Regions from separate parts of the uncultured Negativicoccus sp. genome, predicted to be linked through region 2. Evidence: riboswitches for the same ligand, from Rfam matches in the RefSeq annotation. Region 2 holds a riboswitch; the other holds the start of a gene.
What was found. A riboswitch is a leader RNA that binds a small molecule or an ion and turns the genes downstream of it on or off. The one in region 2 is predicted to bind cyclic di-AMP.

Region 1 (3,701 bases), on a different contig from region 2:
GACGCCATTGCTCGCCACGACGGTGTCGTTGCTGGTTGCGATCGGGCTCGCGTTTTACCGCGCGAATTTAGTGCTCATCGTCCTCGCGAGCATTTTGGTGCATTACGGTCTGAGCGTACTGGTCGCCGCGTAAGCAAAGAAAATAAAAAGAACGGACAGGAATGTCCGTTCTTTTTGTTTACTCTTTTTTCTCATGAGGATCCGTCAATAGCAGCGGGACGGTTGTCACGATCACGTCAAATCGATTTAAAAGCTGCCAGCGCAGCTGCAAACCTTGTTGGTTATGCAACAGACGCTCCCAGCCCGAGCCGACCTCAAATTCCGGAATTAATACCGCAATCGACGCGTCGGGGTGGCGGTCGCGAAATGCTTTGATGTAATCCAACAAAGGCTCGGAGAAATCCCGATACGGCGACGGTATTACCTCAATTGAAATCGCAGGCAAAAGTCGGTGCCATTTTTGGCGGACACGTTCGCCGGCCTCCGCGTCAATGGCGATATGGAGCGCGTGAATGTGCGCATCGTCGGTAATGTCGCGCGCGTAACGCAAGGCGCGCGCGACGGCGCGCGTGGGACTTGCGACCGGCAACAACACGTGGTGCTCGTTGACCGGTTGCGACAGAATATTCGTCAGCTCTTCCGAGGAAAGTGTCAACGCTTCCCGTACCTTTTCGTAGTGCGTGTGAATCGCCTTAAATATGCGCATTAAAATCGGCAGGAAGATTAAAATGATCCAGGCGCCGTGAATGAATTTGGTGACTAAAATGATGCCCACGACGGCCGCCGTGACCAGCGCGCCGAAGCCGTTCAGCAAGAGTCGTCCGTACGGGCGCGGCTGTTGGCGGAGCCAATGCACGCAAAGACCCGCCTGGGCCAATGTGAAGGAAAGAAATACGCCCACTGCGTACAGCGAAATCAAATGCTCCACACTGCCGTGGAACGCGATGATCAATCCGCCGGCGCAAAGCGACAGTAAAATGATGCCGTTGGCAAAGGAAAGACGCGCGCCGCGATGCGCGAGGTAGCGCGGCAGGTAACCGTCCTGCGCCAAAATGGACATCAGCGGCGGCAAACCGTTGTACGCGGTGTTGGCGGCTAAATATAGAATCACCATGGTCAGCAGCTGGAAGATGAAATAACCGGTTCCGCGTCCCCACACGGTTTCCGCCAAGAGGGAGAGCAAGGTGCGGTCCGCGCTCGGCAGCAAGCCGAAATGCACGATGAGAAAACCCGTGGAGATCAGCAGCGTCGACAGGATAATCGCCATTACGGCAATCGTTTTTTTCGCGTTCTTCGCTACCGGTTCCCGAAACGCGCCCGCGCCGTTTGCGATCGCTTCCACGCCGGTCATGGAAGAACAGCCGTTGGCGAAAGCCAACAACAGTAAAAAGCAAAGGGTGCCCGGCGTGAGTGTGGTCGTCGCTTGCGGCAAAATGACCGGCGGTCGACCGAGCACAAAAATTTGGTAGATCCCCGATCCGGCGAGCATCAACGCCGTGACCAAAAAAGCATAGGTCGGCCAGACAAAGGCGTTGGACGCTTCGCGCAAACCGCGTAAATTAATCAGCATCAATATCGCAAACACCGCGAAAAGATCAATGCCGATTTGGTACGGTATGAGCGCCGGCCACGCGGAAATCAGCGCCGCCGTGCCGGATGATACCGATACCGCGACCGTCAACACGTAGTCCGCGCATAGACTCGCCGCCGCGAGCAGCGCCGGGTATTCACCGAGATACTCTTTGGCGATCGAATAGGCACCGCCGCCTTGAGGATGCACCTTGATGACCTGCGCGTAGGAAATCGTAATGATGAAAAGCAACGCCACGATCGCCGCGATAATCCACGGAAAGTAGTTGTATAAAATCAGCCCCGGCAATACCAAAACCAGCGCGATTTGTTCCGGACCGTAACCGATGGAGGAAAGCGCGTCAGACGAAAAGATCGGCAACGCTTTCCACTTCGGCAGCCGTTCGTGACTGAGTTCCGTACTCTTGAGCGGGCGCCCTAAAAGCAATTGAGAAAATGAAGAAAATGTAAATTTGCGCATGAAAAATAGACCTCCCGGTCCCATGGGACCTTACCTTTTGCCTACGAGGTTAGCTGTCGGGTTAGAAGCATAAGGTTGTCTTCCTCTTTCGATTCACCCCAAGATTTGGTTCCCCCGTTTTCCGTCAGAAAATTCGGCATTTCGTTTTACTTCCACATTATAGCGCCGCGGAAATGTCTTGTAAATAGGAAAAAACAGCGGCTGGCGACGTAACATAAATCCGTCGGCAAAACGGACTTCGTCGCCGCTAAAAAGTTCATAAATGCTCTTTTATGACTGTTTTATGGCGTTAAATCGTGCTATACTGAAATTACAGATAGCATTGCGGCAAGGAGGTGTGCCCATGCAAAAGGGAACGAAAGCAACTGAACGGGAGTTGCGCGTGATGACGTCGCCGTCCGAGATTCCGGCGAAGAAGCTGAGTGTATTGTACATCTTGACGATACTGCGCCGCTTTTCCGATCCCGAACATCCGCTGTCGCAGCAGCAGATTCTGACGCACCTGCAAGAAGACTATGGAATGGTCTTAGATCGTAAAGCCGTCAAACGCAACCTGGTCAATCTCTTGGAAGCGGGCTATCCGCTCGGTTACAAACCGTGGCAGCGCAAGAGCGCGAGCCGCGAAAAAGTGGAAAATGTCTACGGTTCGTGGTATTACGAGCATGAATTCGCGCCGGTGGAACTGACCACGCTCATTGACGGCCTGTTGTTTTCGCATTTACCGGCCCGGCAGGTCGAGGACATGATCCAAAAACTGTTGCGGTTGCAAAGTCGGTATTATACGAATCCCACGTTGGGAGTTCACAACATTCCGAATGAGAGCTGGCTCAACTGGCAGCAGGAAAGTCCCGCCAACGCGCAGATGCTGTATTCGTTGGACGTCTTGAATGAAGCGATTGAAACGCAGCAACCGGTCGTGTTCCATTACCTGCAATACGGTCCGGATAAGCAGCAGCGGCCGCGCGTTCGCCGGCATCGCAAGCGTCCGCATCGCTACCGGGTGAGCCCGTACGCGGTGGTTGCGACGAACGGTCGTTTCTACCTGATCGGTAATACCGAAGGGCATGATGATATTTCGCATTACCGCGTCGATCGGATGCAGGATGTGCGAATCGAAAAAAACCGTGAGCTTCGTCCGCTGCGCGAAGTGACGCAGTCGGGCGATGACGAATTGCATTTACCGAAGCATCTGGCGGAGCATGTCAACATGTTTGCCGGACCGGCGGTACCGTGTTTATTCCGATGTGATCGCGAGATCTTGGACGCCGTCATGGACGATTTCGGAACCTCCTGCACGATCAGCGAAGTTACGGACAAAACCGTGGTCGTCGGAGTCACCGTGAACGCTACCGCGCTCTTCCACTGGTCGTTGCAATTCGGTCCGGCCGTGAAAGTGCTGGCACCGGCATCACTGGTGCACGATCTGCAACGGGCGGCCATCGCCATGGCGGACGCGTATCGCCATGAAGAACCGTTATATTTTGATCATGTCGAGATGAGGTGACGTCGATGAAACGAGGCTATATCCAGGTCTATACGGGAGACGGTAAAGGCAAAACCACCGCCGCGATCGGGCTTGCGATTCGCGCCGTCGGCGCCGGTCTGAAAGTCTGGCTGCTGCAGTTCATGAAGTCGGAATACTACAGCGAGC
Region 2 (3,701 bases):
TGCGCCGTTTCGTTTACGCTCCGTGTCGGGTATGTAAAAACGGTGCTAAGACCGCTGTCAATGTGTACAGAGCCAGTCCCGTTAAGACAATGGTGCCGCCGGGCGCAAGATCCCAGCTGTACGAGCCCCAAAGTCCGCACAGTACCATCGTAAACGAGTACGCGACCGCAATGGCTGCCGTTTGTTTAAATCCTCGCCGCCACAAATGCGCCGCCGCAACCGGTACAATCATGAGCGCACTCACCAACAAAATCCCTACAATCGACATGCCGATCACCACGACCGCCGCCACCAGCAAGGCGAAAAACATATTCATGCGTTCCAAACGGATCCCTCGCGTATGTGCGATATCCGGCTGAAAACTGGCCAGCAGCAGCGGCGTATGAAATTTTCCGAGCGACAATATAACAAGCAATGCAATGATCGCAATCGCCGCAATATTTGCCCAATTAACCGTTAAAATACTGCCGAAGAGAAAGCTCATCAAACTGGTATTCGGGATCCGCGCGAGCGAGCTGCACACGACTGCCAACGCCAAACCGCCGTAGAAAAACAACGCCAACCCCATATCGCCGTATTGCAGATGCTTGCGGCGCACGATTTCAATACCGCCCGCCGCGGCGAGTGTCAAAACGACCGCGCCGATCGCGGGATTAATGCCTAGCAACGCGCTTCCCGTGACGCCGGCAAAGGCAATATGTCCCAAACCGTCTCCCAAAAGCGACTGCCGCCGAATCACGACAAACATCCCGACTAAAGGACAGAGCAACGCGACAATAAGGCCGGCCAAAAACGCGCGCTGCATAAATTCATAGCTGAGCATTTCCATCATCCGACCACCTCCGCCATGTGCAATCCGGTCGCATGGCTGGTGACAAATTGATGCGGCGGACCGTCATAACAAAGCGTACGGTCGATGCAAAGCACTCGGTCGGCATGCGGTAACGCGCGCGCGATATCATGCGTCACCATAATAATTGTTGTCTGCTGCTCCGCCTGAATATTGCTGAGCAGATCCAGCAGCATATTTCCTGCCGTATAGTCGATCCCGCTGGTCGGCTCATCCAAAAGCAGCAATGCCGGCCGCGCGGCAATCGCCTGCGCCAGCATGACACGCTGCTGTTGACCTCCCGACAGATCACCGATACGTTTATGCGCCCATTCCGCCATCCCCACTTTAGTGAGTACTGCCTGACGTTGTTTGATCTGTTCGGCATGTGAAATCTCGGTTCCCCAAAAGCCGAGATCGACTACTTCGTTCACCGTCGCGGGAAATGATGCCGTATTTTGATTGTAATGCTGAGGCACGAAACCGATACCGCCGGCGCGTTGCCAAGCTTGCGGCGATTGGCCGGCAATCGTAATCGTTCCCTCGGCCGGCGTCAGGAGTCCCGCTAACAGCCGCAGCAGCGTTGTTTTCCCGGCGCCGTTCGGACCGACGATCAAAGTAAATCCGCCGTGCTCCACGGCAAAGTGTATATCGGTAAATACCGTCTCGTTGTCATACCGAAATGCCAAGTTTTGCGCTGTAATCCATGTGTTCATTATCTGATTGATCCTTCAAATGTTTATTTCATAAAAAAAGAGGCTTACGCCTCTTAAATTAACCGCCTTGCACCCACATAACAATCGTTCCAGTAGCCCTCCGACAAGCTGTCGATGACTACGCCGCGACTCGATGTGGAACTGATAAAACGATCGCCCCCCAAGTAAATACCCGAGTGCGATACACCGTCCGTATATGTCGAGAAAAAGACCAGATCCCCCGGCTGCATTTGACTGCGACTCACGCTACGCCCCATGTGGTATTGTTCATCGGCCGACCGCGGCAATACCAATCCGGCCGCTTTGGCAGCAAACTGAACGAAGCCCGAGCAGTCAAAACCGCTGGGGGTAGAACCTCCGAAAAGATACGGTACACCGATATATTCCTGCGCGACAGAAATCAGCCGCCGCACCAGCAGCGTTGAAAAATCGCCGCGACTGGTCGGTATGTCACGACTCAGCAACGCGCGATAGGTAGCCGGACCAACCAAGCCGTCCGCTTCCAAACCATGCGCTTCCTGAAATTCCCGAATGGCATCTTCCGTGGCCGGACCGTATACGCCGTCCGCTTCCAAGTGATACCCTAACGTTCCCAAGCGATGCTGAATCGTCGAAATATCTTCGCCGATATCTCCCGGGTGATAGGTGGCTCCCACTGCCAGCGGTACCATTAAAAACATCGCCATACAAGTCCAGCGTCGTATTCCTACCATCATGCTCCCTTCCGCCTGCGAGGTTAGCTGACGGGTTCGGCCAAGAGCTGACCGTCTTTTGCAAGATACACCCCGAAAACATTTGGTTCCCCCGCGCGCATATGCGCTTCGGCACACTTTCGTGTTTTGTTGTTAATGTCTCGTTTTCTGATTCACCGTACCGCGCAACCAATACAGAGGTCGATCCTTTACCTCCGCAAAAATGCGCCCGATATACTCACCGATAATTCCCAAAAAGATCAACTGCAAGCCGCCGAATAGCAACATCATCACAGCAAGCGTGGCCCAACCGGGAACCGCTTCCAGGAAATAATACTTAATCAACAGCACATAGATGATCAAAAGCAAGCTGCCGATGCCTGACAACACTCCCACATAGAGAGCCATACGCAGCGGCAACGTCGAATATGAAGTAATTCCGTCCAAGGCGAACCGCACCATCTTACGCAACGAAAATTTACTTTCGCCGGCATAGCGCGCCGGTGCACGGAATGTAATTTGCGTTTGCCGATAGCCGATATCGCTTACCAGGCCGCGGATAAATCGCGCCTTTTCGCGAAACAGCAATAAGCTGTCCGCCACTTTGCGATCAATCAGGCGAAAATCGGAACCGCCTTCGGTAATCTGCACTTGGGAAATCGAATTAATGAAACGATAGTAGAGTTTCGAGGTCCATTTTTTGAACGCACCGACATTGGCGGTCGAAAGCCGTACCGTCTGTACCACTTCATAACCGTCATACCATTTATCCAGCAGGTCCGGAATCATCGTCGGCGGATGCTGCATGTCTCCATCCATGGTAACCACCGCATCGCCGCGAGCATGATCCAAACCGCAGGTAAGCGCGGTTTGATGTCCGAAATTACGTGCCAAAATAAAAGCGGTCACGCGGGCATCCCGTTCCGCAAGCTCCGTTAAAATCAACGGCGTGCGATCACTTGAGCCGTCATCGACAAATAAAAACTCAAATGACTCGTCACGATGCGCAGCCACTTCACATAACGCATCGTAAAAGTGCAATATATTGTCCTCTTCATTGAAAAAAGGAACAACGATTGAAATCAGCATTTCTACCACCAAACACTACTACTTTTTTATTTTACCATAAGCGAAAGAACCGCGCCACTGCGACAACTGCAACTGCGGACAGCTTTTATTGAGCGCCGAACCGCTCCCTAATTACGCCCTTTATGCTCCCGAAAAGCCGCTACTTTTTGGAACGCTTTACGCGCCGCAGCAAGCGTTTGGCGAATATCTTCATCCGTATGCGCAAGCGACATAAAGCCGCATTCGAATTGACTCGGCGCTAAATACACACCGGCCTCCAGCATAGCGAGGAAATAGACATTAAATTCATCCAAGTGCGAAGTCGCTACCGTATCGTAATCCGTGACTTCATGCTCATTGAAAAACACGGTGAACATCGAACCGATCCGATGCACA

Region 1: another riboswitch for cyclic di-AMP. It lies ahead of RDN69_RS04610 (APC family permease); the one in region 2 lies ahead of RDN69_RS02460 (NlpC/P60 family protein).

The regions. Positions count from the first base shown of each region.
Region 1 covers NZ_CABSTC010000043.1:37-3,737, reverse strand. Annotated here, with positions in the region: gene RDN69_RS04615 (AzlD domain-containing protein) at 1-133, shown strand, start outside; gene RDN69_RS04610 (APC family permease) at 179-2,050, opposite strand; cyclic di-AMP (ydaO/yuaA leader) riboswitch at 2,075-2,199, opposite strand; gene RDN69_RS04605 (YafY family protein) at 2,394-3,554, shown strand; partial or broken gene RDN69_RS04600 (cob(I)yrinic acid a,c-diamide adenosyltransferase) at 3,560-3,701, shown strand, end outside.
Region 2 covers NZ_CABSTC010000018.1:125-3,825, forward strand. Annotated here, with positions in the region: gene RDN69_RS02450 (metal ABC transporter permease) at 14-832, opposite strand; gene RDN69_RS02455 (metal ABC transporter ATP-binding protein) at 829-1,545, opposite strand; gene RDN69_RS02460 (NlpC/P60 family protein) at 1,599-2,261, opposite strand; cyclic di-AMP (ydaO/yuaA leader) riboswitch at 2,258-2,382, opposite strand; gene RDN69_RS02465 (glycosyltransferase family 2 protein) at 2,391-3,326, opposite strand; gene hemL (glutamate-1-semialdehyde 2,1-aminomutase) at 3,434-3,701, opposite strand, start outside.